DNA from 4 places in the Photobacterium swingsii genome. Region 2 is predicted to be linked to each of the others. Evidence: predicted binding sites of a transcription regulator. Region 2 holds the regulator's gene; each other region holds the start of a gene.
The links. Region 2 encodes CRP, which controls carbon source genes, mostly activating them, when cyclic AMP is high. Its sites were predicted from a motif close to TGTGANNNNNNTCACA; they were not measured.

Region 1: OCU77_RS11125 (NupC/NupG family nucleoside CNT transporter) is a predicted target of CRP. The motif match lies at 2,299-2,314, and genes of this name have one in related genera.
Region 3: dinG (ATP-dependent DNA helicase DinG) is a predicted target of CRP. The motif match lies at 2,218-2,233, and genes of this name have one in related genera.
Region 4: udp (uridine phosphorylase) is a predicted target of CRP. The motif match lies at 2,637-2,652, and genes of this name have one in related genera.

Annotation. Positions count from the first base shown of each region.
Region 1 is NZ_AP024852.1:2,428,364-2,432,617, reverse strand. It holds gene OCU77_RS11135 (methyl-accepting chemotaxis protein) at 1-1,206, shown strand, start outside; gene OCU77_RS11130 (LysR family transcriptional regulator) at 1,299-2,237, shown strand; gene OCU77_RS11125 (NupC/NupG family nucleoside CNT transporter) at 2,509-3,729, shown strand; gene OCU77_RS11120 (hypothetical protein) at 4,195-4,254, shown strand, end outside.
Region 2 is NZ_AP024852.1:265,864-270,117, reverse strand. It holds gene OCU77_RS01250 (YheU family protein) at 1-159, shown strand, start outside; gene OCU77_RS01245 (phosphoribulokinase) at 239-1,108, shown strand; gene OCU77_RS01240 (OsmC family protein) at 1,204-1,608, opposite strand; gene crp (cAMP-activated global transcriptional regulator CRP) at 1,881-2,513, shown strand; gene OCU77_RS01230 (hypothetical protein) at 2,736-2,930, shown strand; gene OCU77_RS01225 (DUF1338 domain-containing protein) at 3,007-3,801, opposite strand; gene astD (succinylglutamate-semialdehyde dehydrogenase) at 3,902-4,254, opposite strand, start outside.
Region 3 is NZ_AP024852.1:1,003,743-1,007,996, forward strand. It holds gene OCU77_RS04925 (sulfite exporter TauE/SafE family protein) at 1-31, opposite strand, end outside; gene dinG (ATP-dependent DNA helicase DinG) at 46-2,124, opposite strand; gene OCU77_RS04935 (porin) at 2,659-3,681, shown strand; gene OCU77_RS04940 (YccT family protein) at 3,857-4,254, shown strand, end outside.
Region 4 is NZ_AP024852.1:1,313,004-1,317,257, reverse strand. It holds gene OCU77_RS06335 (ADP-ribosylglycohydrolase family protein) at 1-631, opposite strand, end outside; gene OCU77_RS06330 (acetate uptake transporter) at 732-1,325, opposite strand; gene udp (uridine phosphorylase) at 1,729-2,496, opposite strand; gene OCU77_RS06320 (zinc/cadmium/mercury/lead-transporting ATPase) at 2,837-4,254, opposite strand, start outside.

The sequences.
Region 1 (4,254 bases), 1.7 Mb from region 2:
TCGCAAGATGAATTCGATCGTTTCATTGCTGACTACCGCACAATTGGTAATACCATGGTGGCGACGATCAACAAGCTTTCTCAAGATGTGAATGCTTACGGTACAGCAAGCATGAAACAAAGCGCGGAAGATAATGCAGCTGTAATGCTAAAAGCGTCAATTGCGATTTTAGCGGTATTTATCATCGCTATCTTTGGTGCGTGGTGGCTATCAGGCTTAATTGTTAACCCAATCATTAAGCTTCAGGCTGTAATGCGCGAAGTGGCGGGTGGTAACCTACGTGTTCAAGCTGATCAAGACGGCGAGAACGAAGTTGCACGCTTAAGCGCTGATGTGAACAGCACTGTAACTCAACTGCACACGACGGTAGATGCATTAATCCGCATCAGTGAAGATGTAGCTTCTGCTTCAACAGAGCTTGCAGCGGTAATGACGCAGTCTGAAGCAAATGCTCAGCAAGAACTTAACGAGATCGACCAAGTTGCCTCTGCGGTGAATGAGCTTTCAAGCACAGCTGACAACGTAAGCGATAACGCAACTAATGCCGATGCGACTGCGAAGCAAACAGATGATCTAGCGAAAGAAGGTTTGAACATCTTTGAGCAAAGCAATGCAGCTAGCCAGCAGATGTCGAATACGCTCGAAGAAGCGGCAGGCGTGGTAACGCGTCTAAAAGACCAATCTGAGCAAATCAGCAAGGTTATCGAAGTTATTCGCAGTATCTCAGAACAAACTAATTTACTAGCATTGAATGCGGCGATTGAAGCGGCACGTGCGGGTGAATCTGGCCGTGGTTTTGCCGTTGTTGCCGATGAAGTACGTATGCTTGCAGCACGCACTCAGTCTTCAACGCAAGAGATTCAAACGATTATCGAAGAGCTTCAGTCTCAGTCTGGTAATGCGAATGAAAGCATGCAGCAGAGCCTAGAAATGCTTCAACGTAACCAAGCGCTTTCTAACCAAGCGAATGATGCGTTGATCGGTATTACTGAATCTGTTGTTCAAATCAGTGATATGAACACACAAGTGGCAACAGCCGCTGAGCAACAGTCTCAAGTGACGCAAGACATTAACCGTAATGTGACCAACATGTCTGAGATCATCAACCAAAACGTTGCTGGTATCAGTCAGAGTGCACAGGCAAGTGCTGAGCTTTCTCAACTTGCAGAGCAACAAAAACAACAGCTGTCTTTCTTTAAACTATAAGTAAAGCGGTAGATAGTTAATAAAAGCCTGTCTTTGACAGGCTTTTTTCGTTTAGGCTGAAAGAGCCGTAATGATGAACAGTGATAGTCGCAATGATAAAAAAAGCCCAACAGATGATCGTCTTTAATGCGCTGACCAAGCAGCAGAGCTTCACTAAAGCCGCCCAGTTGCTGGATATCTCACGTACTCAGGTGAGTAAGCAAATTCAACAACTGGAAGAGCGATTAGGGGTGCAGCTAGTGCAGCGTACGACACGCTCTTTTGCCTTAACGGAAGAGGGGCAACGCTTTGCTGTTCACTGTGAAAATATAGCCAGTGAGATCAATGATGCTGAAAGTGAACTGCTTGAAGTCAGTGATACTATGCAAGGTTTATTACGGGTTGGTATTGCACAGTCATTTGCACGTCATCATATTGCGCCTTTTATCTCAGAGTTTCATGAAAAGTACCCTCAACTCGATCTTGAGTTGAGCCTGTTTGATCACCGGGTTGACCTTATTGCTGAACAGCTCGATCTCTGGATTGGTATGACGGACTCTCCACCAGAAGGGTTTGTTGCTCGCCATTTGGCCGATTGCCATTTTGTGCTAGCGGCAAGTCCTGACTATCTTGCACGTAATGGGGTGCCATATACACCTGAGGATCTGTCTGATCATAACTGCATTACTTACTACAGCCGCGAGCGGAAAGACAACGTCTGGAGCTTTACTAAAGCAACGACAGATGATCAAGAAAATACAAACGTCCAATTGAAAGTAAAAGGTAATTTCAGAGTCGATTCTGCCGATGCTATTTTAGATGCCACCCTGACGGGGAATGGGGTGGGTTATCTGGCGACATATTTGTTAGAGAAAGAATTTAGCGAAGGGAAATTGGTACGGTTACTGCCTGATTGGACGCTGACTCAGCACATGCCTTTATATGCGGTATATCCGAGATACAAGTTTTTACCGAAGAAAGTGCACGCATTTATTGAGTTTGTTCGCCATCACATTGGTGAACCTGTCTACTGGGATAACGTATTGCGATAACGTTTGCACGAGATCTTGTGCAATATATCACCACGAGCAATGTATTTATGCAGCTTAATAATGTGATCATTGTCACTTGTGGAAACAAGAGTATCCCATATACGCACCAATCAGGTTGTTTTCGTTTGCTTTGCTGATAAAAGCATCAAAAAATCGGAATTGTGTGTCCAAAGTGTAAATGGGTGTAACAATCTGATCCTTGTCACACTTTGTAATATGAATAGAATGCCTCCGCAATCGTTTACTAAAAAAACTACTGTGGAGAATGACCTTGAATTATTTGGTCAGCATTTTAGGCGTATTTACGCTTTTTGCGGTTGCTATCTTATGTTCAGAAAACCGTCGCGCAATTAATTGGCGCACTGTGGGTGGCGCTTTTGCTATCCAATTAGTGTTTGCGGGATTCATTCTATATGTACCTGTTGGGCGCGATATCCTTAACAGCGTGTCAAATGCAGTATCTGGCATCATCGACTACGGTCGTGTTGGTACCGAGTTTCTTTTTGGTGAACTAGCTCAGTTTAAACTTGGTTTCATTTTTGCGGTTAACGTACTGCCAACGATTGTTTTCTTCTCTGCTCTTATTTCTGTGTTGTACTACCTTGGCGTAATGGGTTTCATCATTCGTACTATTGGTGGCATGTTGCAACGCATTCTTGGAACAAGCCGTACAGAATCTATGTCTGCAACAGCAAACATCTTTGTGGGTTCAGTAGAAGCACCACTAGTTGTTCGTCCTTACCTTGCTAAAATGAGCCGTTCTGAATTATTTGCCGTAATGGTAGGTGGCTTAGCCTCTGTTGCTGGTGGTACTTTGGTAGGCTATGCCGGTTTAGGTGTTGATATTAGCTACCTTGTGGCGGCAAGTTTTATGTCTGCACCTGCTGGTCTTATGATGGCTAAAATCTTGGTTCCTCAAACTGAAATGGTTGATGAGGAAAACCAAGCATCTGATGACGGTGAAGATGATGAGCCTGTAAACATCATTGATGCAGCAACACGCGGTGCGTTAGGTGGCCTACAAATCGTAATGGCAGTTGGTGCGAGTTTACTTGCTATTATCAGCTTGATTGCACTTATCAATGGTGGCCTAAGCCATGTTGGTGACTGGTTAGGTGTGAATAACCTAAGCCTTGAATTGATCTTTGGTTACTTGTTTGCTCCTGTGGCATGGCTGATTGGTGTACCTTGGTCTGAAGCGACAGTGGCTGCAAGCTTGATTGGTAAGAAAATCGCAGTTAACGAATTTGTTGCTTTTGCAGACCTTATGGCCGTAAAAGATCAACTAAGCGCACACTCACAGGCAGTTGTTACGTTTGCATTGTGTGGCTTTGCTAACTTGACTTCTATTGCCATGCTAATGGGTGGTCTTGGTGGCGTAGTGCCGAGTCGTCGTCCTGATATTGCACGCTTAGGTTTTAAAGCGATTTTTGCGGCAACCTTAGCGAACTTGATGAGTGCGACCATTGCCGGTGTGTTCTTGTCTTTCTAAGACTCGTATTACTCGCTAGATAATGAATTTTAAACAGAGAGCCTCGGCTCTCTGTTTTTGTTTAAGAAACGATTAAAAGCTAGGCCAAAGTAAATTGGCATCAATATTGCTGTATTATTGTTAGGTGGTTAAGTTTGGATTATCGAGTGGATATCTTCTGGTCTCACTTACTGCATTTCTCTGTTTAATTAGGCGTGAACATGAGAAACCTATGTGGTAACTGATTCAGAAAAGCTGTAGGTAGGGAAGCGCTGCCCGAATACACGGGCAACGGTAAGACCTAAGAGCGTTACATATTATCAATATAAAAATACCGAGAAGCGTTTTGTATTGATGGTAAAAGTATAGTGAAGAATGGCATTACACTTTCTTAAAAGTGATACCATTTTGTAAAGCGAGCGAGGTGAAGAAGCTAGCCTTTCTCAGAGCACTCTTTTTTTTCAATAAGTATTGGTTGCCTTAAGCATGAAATCACCCGTAGATAAACTTTTAACTAAGCATGAAAATCTTATTCATTCTGATGGT
Region 2 (4,254 bases):
GTTCTACGTGAAGGCACCGATTACGGTGAGCACGAAAAAACCTTAGAACAAAAAGTTCAACATGTTCGCCAACAGCTTGCCCAAGGCGAAGCCGTAGTGATGTTTTCTGAATTACATGAATCAGTCGATATTAAGCTTCGTCGAGATCTCAATTTCTAATACTCGACATCGCTTACACTTGATCTAATCGCAACATCCTGTTAATAACTCATCGTTAATCTTAACGACAGGGTTTGTCATGTCTGCAAAACACCCCATCATTGCAGTAACAGGTTCATCCGGTGCGGGCACCTCGACCACTTCAGAAGCCTTCCGCAAAATGTTCAATATGATGAGCATCAATGCGGCTTGGCTGGAAGGCGATAGCTTCCACCGCTTTACACGCCCCGAAATGGACGTCGAAATACGTAAAGCCAAAGAACAGGGCCGCCATATCAGCTATTTTGGCCCCCAAGCGAACGATTTCCCGCAACTCGAACAGTTTTTCCATCAGTACGGTGAAGACAGTACCGGCAAATTCCGCCGCTACCTGCACACCTTTGATGAAGCCGTGCCTTATAACCAAATGCCAGGCTCTTTCACCCCATGGCAAGAGCTACCTGAAAATACCGATCTCTTATTTTATGAAGGCTTACATGGCGGGGTCGTCGACGGTGAAACCAATGTTGCGCAGCATGTTGATCTCTTGATTGGCATGGTACCAATCGTCAACTTAGAGTGGATTCAAAAAATTGTTCGTGACACCCGTGACCGCGGTCATTCTCGTGAAGCTGTAATGGAATCTATTGTGCGCTCGATGGATGATTACCTCAATTACATCACGCCGCAGTTTTCACGGACTCATATTAACTTCCAGCGTGTTCCCACCGTGGATACCTCGAACCCACTTAGCGCCAAAGGGATCCCGAGTTTAGATGAAAGCTTTGTGGTGATCCGTTTTCGTGGGATCAAGAATGTCGACTTCCCGTACTTATTGTCGATGATCCAAGGCTCATTCATGTCACGCCACAATACCTTGGTGGTACCGGGCGGCAAAATGAGCTTTGCGATGGAGCTAATAATGCGTCCTCTGATCCAGCAGCTGATTGAAACAGGGAAAATCGGCTAGTCGCGGTTTAATTGCCGTGTGAAACAAATAACAGCAAAACGGAGACCTCAAGTCTCCGTTTTTATCATGCTGCTACAGTTTACCTAGCAATAGATTTATGCGGCGATCACTTCGTATGAATGCGTCAATTCAACCCCTTCACCCAGCATCAAACAAACCGAACAATATTTCTCGAGCGAATTAGCGACGGTTGTTGCCACCAAGGCTTCATCAAGATCATGTCCCGTCACCACAAAATGCAAATTTGCCGAGGTAAAAATACGTGGGGCTGTCTCGCGGCGCACCGAGGAAATTTGTGCTTCGCAGCCCGTGATACGTTGATCTGCAGATTGTAAACCATCAACAACATCGACCGAACTACAACCACCAGCCGCCATCAAAACCAACTCCATTGGACTGGGTGCTTTTTCGCCACCATTGCCGTCCATCACCACACTATGACCCGAATTTGACTGGGCAAGAAAAGTCATTCCTTCTACCCATTTCACACGTGATTGCATTGCTTTCTCCTTAGTGTTTTGGCGTCAATTCTGCATAATCTAACAACCGTGTGATCATGTGCACACTTATGAGTACAAAATGACGATTTCAGATAGATCAATATCAAGAAATGCCCACCGAAAAAAGTTAAACTCTCAATTAATTATTCAAGTGAGCTTGCAGCCCAGCGGCTGACTTAATATCCTAACCAGCGAGCAATTCTATTGTTAAGCCCAGACTGAAATTATAGGGATGTCGTTGTTGGGCAACAAACGCAGAGGAAGTTAGTAATATGGTTCCAGGTAAACCTCAAACAGATCCAACACTAGAGTGGTTTCTTTCACATTGCCACATTCACAAGTACCCATCAAAAAGCACTTTGATTCATGCGGGTGAGAAAGCGGAAACTCTCTACTATATTGTAAAAGGTTCTGTTGCTGTTCTTATCAAGGATGAAGAAGGCAAAGAGATGATTCTTTCTTACCTAAACCAAGGTGACTTCATCGGTGAACTTGGCCTTTTCGAAGAAGGTCAAGAACGTACAGCTTGGGTTCGTGCGAAGACACCTTGTGAAGTTGCTGAGATTTCATTTAAGAAATTCCGTCAGCTAATCCAAGTTAATCCAGACATCTTGATGCGCTTGTCTGCACAGATGGCAACTCGCCTTCAAGTAACAAGCCAAAAAGTGGGCGACCTTGCGTTCTTAGACGTAACGGGTCGTATTGCACAGACGCTACTTAACCTAGCGAAACAACCTGATGCAATGACGCACCCAGACGGTATGCAAATCAAGATCACCCGTCAAGAAATCGGTCAAATCGTAGGTTGTTCACGTGAAACCGTTGGTCGTATCTTGAAGATGCTTGAAGAACAGAACCTGATTTCTGCACACGGTAAAACTATCGTGGTATACGGTACTCGTTAATCTGTTGATTTATCGATTATCACTAGAAAAAAGCCGCTTTTGCGGCTTTTTTTATATCGGAAAAACACCATACCTATGGCGTATATCTAAATCCAAATTTGCTAACCTTGTCACTGATTCTTCACTTGCTAACTACGCCACCTTTGCTACATTGTGCATAACAGACGTCGATGGACGACGTCACCTCTTCCCCGACAAAATCGGCATCATGGAGTTCGTGATATGGATATCGAACGTTTTTCTCCGTACAACACTAACACCCCACCACCGAGCGTGATTGCCCCACTACCCACAACTGTTGAGATGACAGGGTTCAGTGGCCAACGTCACTTTCTCGAACAACATATCTCATTAGCGAATACGCCGCAGCGCCAAGAAGGCTCGCAGTGGTCACCGCCTTTAGAAAGCCTGTATTAAGCCACAGATAGAACAAAGGCCATGCTATCAACATGACCTCTGCGTGAAACGCTGGGATTGGCCGGAACATTGCACTCTAGCTGTCGGTACTTTCAAAGATCTTATCCGCCGACGCAGCGACAAATCCGGTATAAAGCTCACCATCGGCTTGCGGGTAGCGCTTGGCAAATTCATAAAAACCACCAGGGATCGTTTTTACCCCATCTAAAAAAGCGACAGGGACTTTATCTGCCATGGTAGAAGACTGCTCTAACATCTCTTCAGGACTGCCTTTCACTTCTCCACCCGATACATTGATGGCAAAGCCATTATGTGCCAATAAGTGATTCACCTCGGCCACTTCAGTAAATTGTTCTAGTTGGTTAATGCTAACCGTAAAGTGATTCGCGCCAAAGCCATGCGCCGCTAACCACCCTGCATATTCACTCTCTGCGGCTAACATCTCATACGTTTCAAAATCAATGTCCCACAAACGGCCGCCATACAAGAAGGCAGGATCTTTCACCGCTTGCTCTGGCACTTGATCAATCAAACTACGTACCGATTGCTGCAATAATGAGGAACACTGACCCACCAATAGCTCACTAATAAACACTTTTGGCGCCGCAGGGTTTGGGTGTTCAAAATGCTCAGCGTAGAGTTTTTTAGACTCAAAATGGTAAGTGCCACAAGGTTTGTAACCAATCGCAATAAAGGGTGCGGCTAGCACATCCAGTCCGACTTTCGGTAAGTTAAATGTGCGCAACGCAATATGGTCATTCAGTAGCGGCTCATCTTCGGTCAGTAATGTATGTACTTGATCCGCTGATGGGCACAGGCGTTGAATATAGTCTTGCCATAAGTTGTTAAACAGTTGCTCTACTCTTTCCATGTTGAGATGCTCCCCGCTGGTGATGGATGTAGAAGTGCCCTGATTCGACCTAATCAGTATGGCACTTCTTTTTTAGTTTGATGATGTCTGCTCAACTTGCTTACAAAGTAATACCTGGCGATAGCTGTGCAGGTAGCTCAGCTTGTTCACCCTCCATCGATGCCATAGGGTACGCACAGTAGTCAGCGGCATAGTAAGCACTCGGACGTAAGTTACCTGATGCGCCAGGACCACCAAATGGAGCATCCCCACTCGCACCAGTCAGCTGACGGTTACGGTTCACTATGCCTGCACGGATATGGTCAATAAAATATTGCCACTCACTATCATCGGTGGAGATCAAACCAGCCGATAAGCCGTAGCGGGTATTATTTGCCAAGGTAACGGCTTGGGCTAAATCCTCGTAACGTACGACTTGCAATAATGGACCAAAGTATTCTTCATCAGGCAAGT
Region 3 (4,254 bases), 740 kb from region 2:
TTAGCGTGGTAGGTTCAATCATTTCTATCATTATGGCAATTCTGTTTATTTGTGTTCGATAATCCGTTTGAACGGCGGTAATGAATCTAATAATGCTTTGCCATAACGGCGTGAAATCACGCGTCGGTCGAGCAAGACCACTCTACCAGAATCTTCTTCTTTACGCAGTAAACGACCAGCAGATTGAATTAGCTTTTTACTCGCCTCTGGTACAGAAATCTGTAAAAACGGGTTACCACCACGACTTTCGATGTATTCAGCGTGAGCCTCTTCGACAGGCGAGGTTGGCACGGCAAAAGGGATTTTGGTAATGATAAGGTTTTTAAGCAAATCACCTGGTAGATCAAGCCCTTCAGAGAAGCTCCCTGTACCAAATAAAATGCTCGGTACTTTATTTTTACAGTTCTCTTTATGTTTTTTTAGAATGGTGTGGCGAGCTTCATCACCTTGAACCAGCAGTTGCCATTTGTTTTTCTTGGCCAGTGGCTGCAAGCTCTCTGCTACCTTGTTCATTTGCCAATACGAAGAGAATAAGACCAAGCTTGCGGTCTCGCCTTCGAGATATTCGGGGAGGGTCTCAATCAAGAGTTCAGTAAATTTATCGGCTTGTGGTTCTAACGGTAACGCTGGAATCACTAAGCGCGCGTTATTTTGATAATCAAACGGTGAAGCCAGAGCTAAAAACTTCCCACCATCGGATTCCGAAATACCTACCTGGCGGCAAAAGTAGGTAAATTGGTTAAGCGCACGTAATGTTGCAGAAACGAGGACGGCACCTGCTGCGCGGCTCCATAGCAGTTGGTCTAGGCGGTAGCCAACTTCAAGTGGCGAAACTTCGATAATGTAGTCATCTTCACGGTCGCCGCTTTTTTCTATCCAACGGGCAAGGGGAGCCCCTTTTTTGTTACAAGGCTGCGCCATTAGCGCCCAGACTTTTTCTAGGTTTTCTAACCTTTGCAGGTAAAATCCAGATTCAGCTAATGCGGGTTCTCCTTGGCGAGCACCAATTTCATTATCTTTTAATCGTTCTGAAATTAAGTCATGGAGTTTGCCTAGTGCTTGTAACGCTTTCTTACTGGCATCTTTACACCCTTTGGCTTCTTCTTGTAGCCAAGCGGGAAGCTCACCATGTTCAAAGCGATAAATGCCATCTTTACTGAAATGGCTTGGATCAATATTGGCTGCGATTTGGCGCAGAGTTGGAATAAGGTGCTGAATGTTTTCTTGTAGCGAAGATTGAAAACGCCCAGCTTTACTGTAATCCGCGAGTTCAGCAAGTTTACCGACAGATTGATTGAGCTTTTCTAACCAATTGGTTGCGCCTTTTAAGCTGGCAGCCGCAGACGAAAAGTCACGTGCTACTTGTGGTAGGTGATGGGCCTCATCGATTACATAAATCGTTTGTTCGGGTTCTGGTAAAATTACGCCACCACCAAGCTCAATATCTGCCATTAGCAGTGCATGGTTGGCGATAATGACGTCAGCTTTATCTAAATGTTCGCGTGCTTTAGCAAAAGGGCACTGACGGTGTTTGGGTAATCCAGCATGACAGCTGTGTTTATCTGCCACAATTTGCTGCCATACGCGATCGGGGACTTGTTTTGGCCAACCATCACGGTCACCATCCCATTTACCTGATTCATAAGCACTTTTCATTCTTGTCAAAAGTTCTAAATCAGACTTTTTAGGTTTTTCTTGCCAAAAACTCATCTGGTCTTCGCTATTTCCGTCACACGATGCTGCTAACTTATGCCCACAGCAGTAGCGTTGACGTCCTTTTGCCAAAATAAAGCTGAATTCTTTTGGGAAAATGCGGTTAAACAAGGGTAAGTCTTTCTCAATGAGCTGTTCTTGCAAAGCGACGGTTGCAGTCGAAATAAGTAGCTTCTTATTGTTAAACAGTACAAAAGGAATGCCTGCGATCAAATAAGACAGAGATTTTCCGATCCCTGTTCCCGCCTCTGCCACTAACATTCGGTTCTTTTTATGGTATTCGCCAGCCAATGTTTTGGCTATTTCTGCAACAAGGTAGTTCTGCGCACGCCTTGGGCGGAAGTTATCAAGTTGGCTTCCTAGGTTTTCATAGCATTGCTTGATATCGCGTTTTATTTGGCTGTGTAACATATAAGTAACGTATTAAATGGCAAGGAAGCTGATTATAACACGAACATCTGAATGTGAGCGGGGGCAAATAAATTGAACAACTTTGAATCTAAATGAGATTTTGGTCACGAAAATAAATTGAACTCAACATGAACGCGCAAGGTGGTTGTCGATAAAACACTAACTTAACTAAAAAATCAGTGTTTTATAATATATATGACCAATGCCACCGTTGGTTTTGGTATTTTGTGGTTTTTTGTGTTGTTATTTTGTCATTTTAAAAAACGATTAACCGTGCTAAATAGAACTTTTTTGTCTTTTGTTTCTTTTGTTGTTGCACCTATCCTATTGAATAATAATGAATAAATGTTTTTTGATTTATTTTTTGAACTATTTGACACCTAGGCGAAAACTCTGTCAGGATAGCCCCGCAATCAAATTGCTTTAGATGATTATTCTTTTGGTATTAACCGGGTGGTCTTCTAAAAAAACATAATAGAAAAGGAATTCTGGAAATAGGAATTCCATTCCAAATAAGAAAAGGCAGTGGATCTCATGAAAAAGACTCTTTTAGCACTTACAGTTCCAGCACTTCTAGTAGCTGGTTCTGCTTCTGCAGCAGTATCTCTATACGACCAAGACGGTACTCAAGTTACTATGTCTGGTGCTGCTGAAGTTCAGTACTACCGTTCAGCTAAAGCTGATGCATTCGCAAAAGCAGCTGATACAGATGCAGACGCATCTATCCGTATCGATGACGGTGACCTAGCACTACGCGTTCAACACCAAGTAAACGCTGACCTATACGCTCTAGGTGCTATCGAACTAGCAATCGGCGAATCTAAAGATAATAAAGTATCTCAAGGTAAGAGCTCTGGCGACGTAGTGAACGACGGTCTATACGTTGGTCTAGGTGGTAACTTCGGTGAAGTTACTTTCGGTCGTCAACTAGCTATCATCGATGATGCTGGTGTTGGTGTTGATATCGAGCTGAAAGACACAGCTGGTGTTAACTACGAAGATACTGACATGGATCAGTACATCAAATACCGCTTCTCTGGTGAGAAATTCTGGGCTGGTGCTGGTTACAACATCGCTCAAGAAGATGCTACTGGCAAAAAAGGCGAAGAACTACTAGAAATCGCTGCTGGTGTTCCATTTGGTGATTTTGAAGCACGTGCTTACTACGCTGATTTCAAAAATGAGCAATTTAAAAATGACGCTGGCGTTGTCGTTGGTACAGAACAAACTGCATGGGATCTAGAATTTGTTTACGCAGCTGGTCCTATCTACGTTGGTGCACTATACGGCCAATCTGATGATGGTTCTGACACAGACAGCGATATCAAAACTTGGGAACTTGCTGGTTCTTACACACTAGGTAAGAACACATTTGGTCTTGGCTACGCACAAAACTCTGGCGATGCTAAAGCTCAAGACGCAATGAACCTTTACGCAAACGTTGCTCACCAACTGACTGCTAACACTCGTGCTTACGTTGAACTAGGCTACGAAGATGTTAAAGCTGTTGAAGAAAAAGGCTTCGGTTACGTAGTAGGTATGGAAGTTAAATTCTAATCACGCTTTTTAGCGAATTAGGAAATAAAATTTCCCCCTATATTTAAAAGCCGCCTTCGGGCGGCTTTTTTCGTTTATCGCTGGGATACAACGCTCAGTGACTTAGATGGATTGGTATTAGCAGTATTGATATTATTTAGATCGCTATTTAGGTGCTTTGAAGGAGTAAAGAGTAATGAATAAAACAGTGGTTGGGTTCGCCCTTAGCTTGGTATTTGCCGCTTCCGCACAAGCGAATACGTTAGAAACAGAATATGGCTTATCAGTACTGGCGATTAACGGTGTTGCTGTGAACAGTGATAACGCTATCGCTGATAACACCTATGATATTGTTGAGGGAAAAAACCAAGTGGTTATCCGTGGCGAAAAAATGTTACGTCGTGGTACCAAAACGGAACTCTTCAGTACTCGACCTTTTATTATGAGCTTTGACACTAAAGATGATGTCATGATTCGTTTCCCTGAAGCTGCGAGCAATTACCGCGCGGCAGAGACTGAATTTCGCAATGACGAACCAAAGTGGAGTGTAATGGTTGGTGGTACTGCATTGTCGTATCAAGCGGAAGTACTACC
Region 4 (4,254 bases), 1.0 Mb from region 2:
CTCTTATTTCCTCAGGCGATTTAATTTTCAATATATTCAAAACAGGATCTATACGGCGAGAACGTAACGCCTCATTAAGGGCACAAGCAAAAGCTTTTGAGCATTGTAGTGCTGTCTCGTTTTGGTGAGTAATACCAACAATACGATCAATTTCTTGCTCAAGCTTCTCTGAGGGGTATTTTAAGGCAACTAGCGCAGGGATTGCGCATAAGGCTGGATTTTGATCATCATCGCTGCCTGAGTCTTCAGGCCAATCATCAGGGTCTAACGAGGAGAGTGACAAAACTAACGCTTTAGTTGGACTATCAACATAACCAATGAACTCCCCCCCTGGACCGAAATGTTCTAAAACATGCTGTTGAATATAGTGAGTGCTAATCGTAGGGTCACTCAGCAACCGAATGTACAGCGCAAGCCATTCTCCATAAATAGTCGATTCGCCCGCAACCAACCTATCGTGCGCATAGTAACCATCAACACCTTTATAATGTTCGGGATTGGGTTCAATAAAAGGGAAGTGCGGGAGAGATAAAAGCGATTTCACTCGCTCAGGAGAATATATCCAATGAGTCCCCATACTCGCAGCGTCTGCGATGAGGGCCCCCATAATCGCTGCATATCGCTGTGCCATACTGATTCCTTATCGTCTAGAAGGTGAAGCTGAGACACTTCTATTCTAGACGATCAAAAAAACCTCGCCGAAGCGAGGTTTTTTCATCAATAAGGTGCGATTAAGCTGCAGCTTTAAGCGGTGCTGCTTGCGCTACTTTTTTCTCACCTACAGGCAGAATTGTACGACCGAATTCGTTGTTCAATACTTGTGCCATAGCGAAGTAGATTGCACTTGCACCACAGATGATACCTTCGAAACCAGCGATTGTGCCAATCAGTGCGCTACCTGTGAAATCACGAGCGGCAAGAAGGAAGAACAATACAGTTAGTGAAGCAAAAACGAATTGCTTAGCACGTGGGTAGCAAAGTGAACCGATGAACATGAAGCCAGTAAAGATGCCCCATAATAGTAGGTACCAGCCCATGAAAGGTGCAGGGCTTGCCGCTAGACCCATTTTTGGCATAACGATTAGACCGACAAGTGTTAGCCAGAATAGACCGTAAGAAGTAAATGCTGTTGTACCAAACGTATCACCACGCTTGAAGCACATCATGCCTACAAGCACTTGACCAAGACCGCCGTAGAAGATACCCATTGCTAGGATCATTGAATCAATAGGGAAGAAACCCGCATTGTGGATGTTTAAAAGGATGGTAGTCATACCAAAGCCCATCAAACCTAAAGGTGCTGGGTTAGCTAGTTTTGTAGACATTGAGTTCCCCTACAGGAGTAGTTCAAAAAAAGTAATAAATATTAAAAAATGTGTGCATCTGTAATGCGCGGCGAATTCTAATGGATGATCACGGCAAGATCAATCCAGCAAACGCTGAAAAAGGCAGCAAAAAGAGAAAAACATTCAACTTTTTTGATTTAAGTAAATATTAAGTACAATTAACTCCCACCCACAAGTGTAACCAAGTGTAAAAAACGTAATTTTATAGATAAATATGCACCTTGATACAAGGTTGCTATGAATATCCAGAAATCACCACAAAACGACGTAAATACAGTGATTACTCTTACTATCACTTGACCCATCCTTGAATAGCGGCCATAAAAAAACCACCCGAAGGTGGTTTTAGACGTGTAGAAGCCAAAGCTTCATTTTAGAAACATTATTCAGCAAGCATACGGCGTGCGGCATCAACCACGACTTTGATTGAGCGAGTTTCTGTCGCTTTCAGTGTTGCGTGATCAGGGATCTCTTTTTGAGTACGGTTGATAATAACACCCGCAACACAACCAGCACGTAAACCAGAACTTGCACACATAGTCAGCAAGGTTGCAGATTCCATTTCAAAGTTAAGTACACCCATTTGCTGCCATTCATCCATAGAACCTTGGAAACGACGTACAACACGGCCAGTGAATGTATCGTAACGCTCTTGGCCTGGGTAGAAAGTATCGCTTGATGCCGTCACACCTGTATGTACAGTTGCGTTATCAGCATCACACGCGGCTTTCATTGCTGTTGCAACATCAAAGTCAGCAACCGCAGGGAACTCCATTGGGGCAAAGTGAAGGCTAGCGCCGTCTAGACGAACTGAGCCCGTTGTTACGATCATATCGCCAGGGTTGATGTGTGGCTGAATCGCGCCAGTTGTGCCAACACGTAGGAAAGTACGAACACCAAGTTGTGCTAGCTCTTCTACAGCAATCGACGTAGATGGACCACCAATACCTGTCGAACAAACTACCACTGATTTACCATCAAGTTTCGCGCGAAATACTGTGTACTCACGAGAGCTTGCTAGAAACTCAGGGTTATCCATTAGGTTGGCAATCTTTTCAACGCGAGCTGGATCACCTGGGATGATCGCTAGTTCAGCACCGTTAAGATCCGCTTTATTAACACCTAAGTGGAAAACATTATTGTCAGACATATTGATATCCTTTTTATCGTTATTGCATTCTGTGTAGAGTCGTCAGAATACTTTAATCATAGGGTACGTTAAGAGTCATACTCAGCAAGTTTCACTCTCAAAAGCATGTTCTTACGATAGCCCATCAAATCACACTTTTTAGTGACAGCAATCACGTTAAACAAAATCGATTAGTTTTCATTTCTCACAAAAAAGTGACACGAGTCACCTAAAATCGTTTGCGGATGGCAAAGATCACAAAAAAACCGCAGTAACATTTCTGTTGGCTGCGGTTTATTTTAGTTAGTGGGCGAGTATTAACGCTGGAATATTAATCAGAAATTCTCACCAAATAGTCCACTTATTTATCAGGGTTAAAGCGAAGTAGCCTGAGCGCATTTAATGTCACCAGAGCTGTTGCACCACTATCGGCCAATACTGCGACCCACAACCCAGTCATTCCTAATAACGTCGTCACAAGGAACACACCTTTCAAACCCAAAGCAAGCACGATGTTTTGACGAATATTCGCTAGTGTTGCACGTGACAGCGCAATCATATTCGGCAACTCAGATACGCGATTATGTGTTAAGGCTGCATCAGCAGTTTCTAACGCGACGTCTGTGCCGCCCCCCATCGCGATACCAATCGACGCTGTTTTCATTGCAGGCGCATCGTTAATGCCGTCGCCAACCATGGCGATATTATGCCTGTCGTTCATCTCACGTACCGCAGACACTTTATCTGCAGGTAACAAGCCAGCACGAAAGTCGATACCAATATCCGCAGCAATGGCGCTTGCTGCACGACAGTTATCACCCGTTAACATGACCGCACCAACACCGATTTCTTTAAGAGCAATAATTGCTTTAGCAGCATCATCTCGCAGATTATCACGCCACGCGATAACACCAACAGGAAGGCTACCTCTCATCGCAACGACCAGCGTTTTACCTTGGTTTTCTAGATTATCTACGGTTTGCTGCTGCTCTACGGTCAGTAGCACTGATTCAGGTAGGCGATCGGCTGCGCATAGTAAAAGCATCTCACCATCAACCTCACCTTGAATACCCTTACCCACCAATGCTTCACGATGCTTAGCTTCTGGGATATGAATACCCTTATTCTCTGCAGCTTTGATCACTGCCATAGCAAGTGGGTGAAGCGAGCCTGCTTCAATCGCAGCGGCTTGACGTAATAACCTCGTCTCATCCCCTTCCCAGCTCACCAGATCAGTCATCACAGGTTTGCCTTCCGTTAAGGTACCTGTTTTATCAAAAGCAACGGTTTGAATATGGCCTAACTGTTCAAGCGCAGCGCCCCCCTTGATTAAAGCACCACGTTTAGCCGCGGCGGCTAGACCTGAAGTAATAGCAGCTGGCGTTGAAATCACCAAGGCACACGGACATGCAATAAGCAGTAGCGTTAAACCTTTGTATAACCACTCATCCCATGACTGCCCAAATAACATAGGTGGAATAACAATCACTAGAGCCGCTAACACTATCATTGCTGGCGTATACCAACGGCTAAACTTATCCAGAAAACGTTCTAATGGTGCTTTACGAGACTCGGCATCTTCAATCAAATGAAGAATACGATCGATAGCATTATCACCTTGTTCCGATTCAATAGTTAATTGCACCACTTTGTCAGCAACTAATGAACCTGCCATCACTTTATCACCAGGCATACGCTCAACAGGCACCGATTCCCCTGTCAGAGCACTTTCATCAAAGCTCGCCGCAATATCTAAGACAATACCATCAGCAGGTAAGC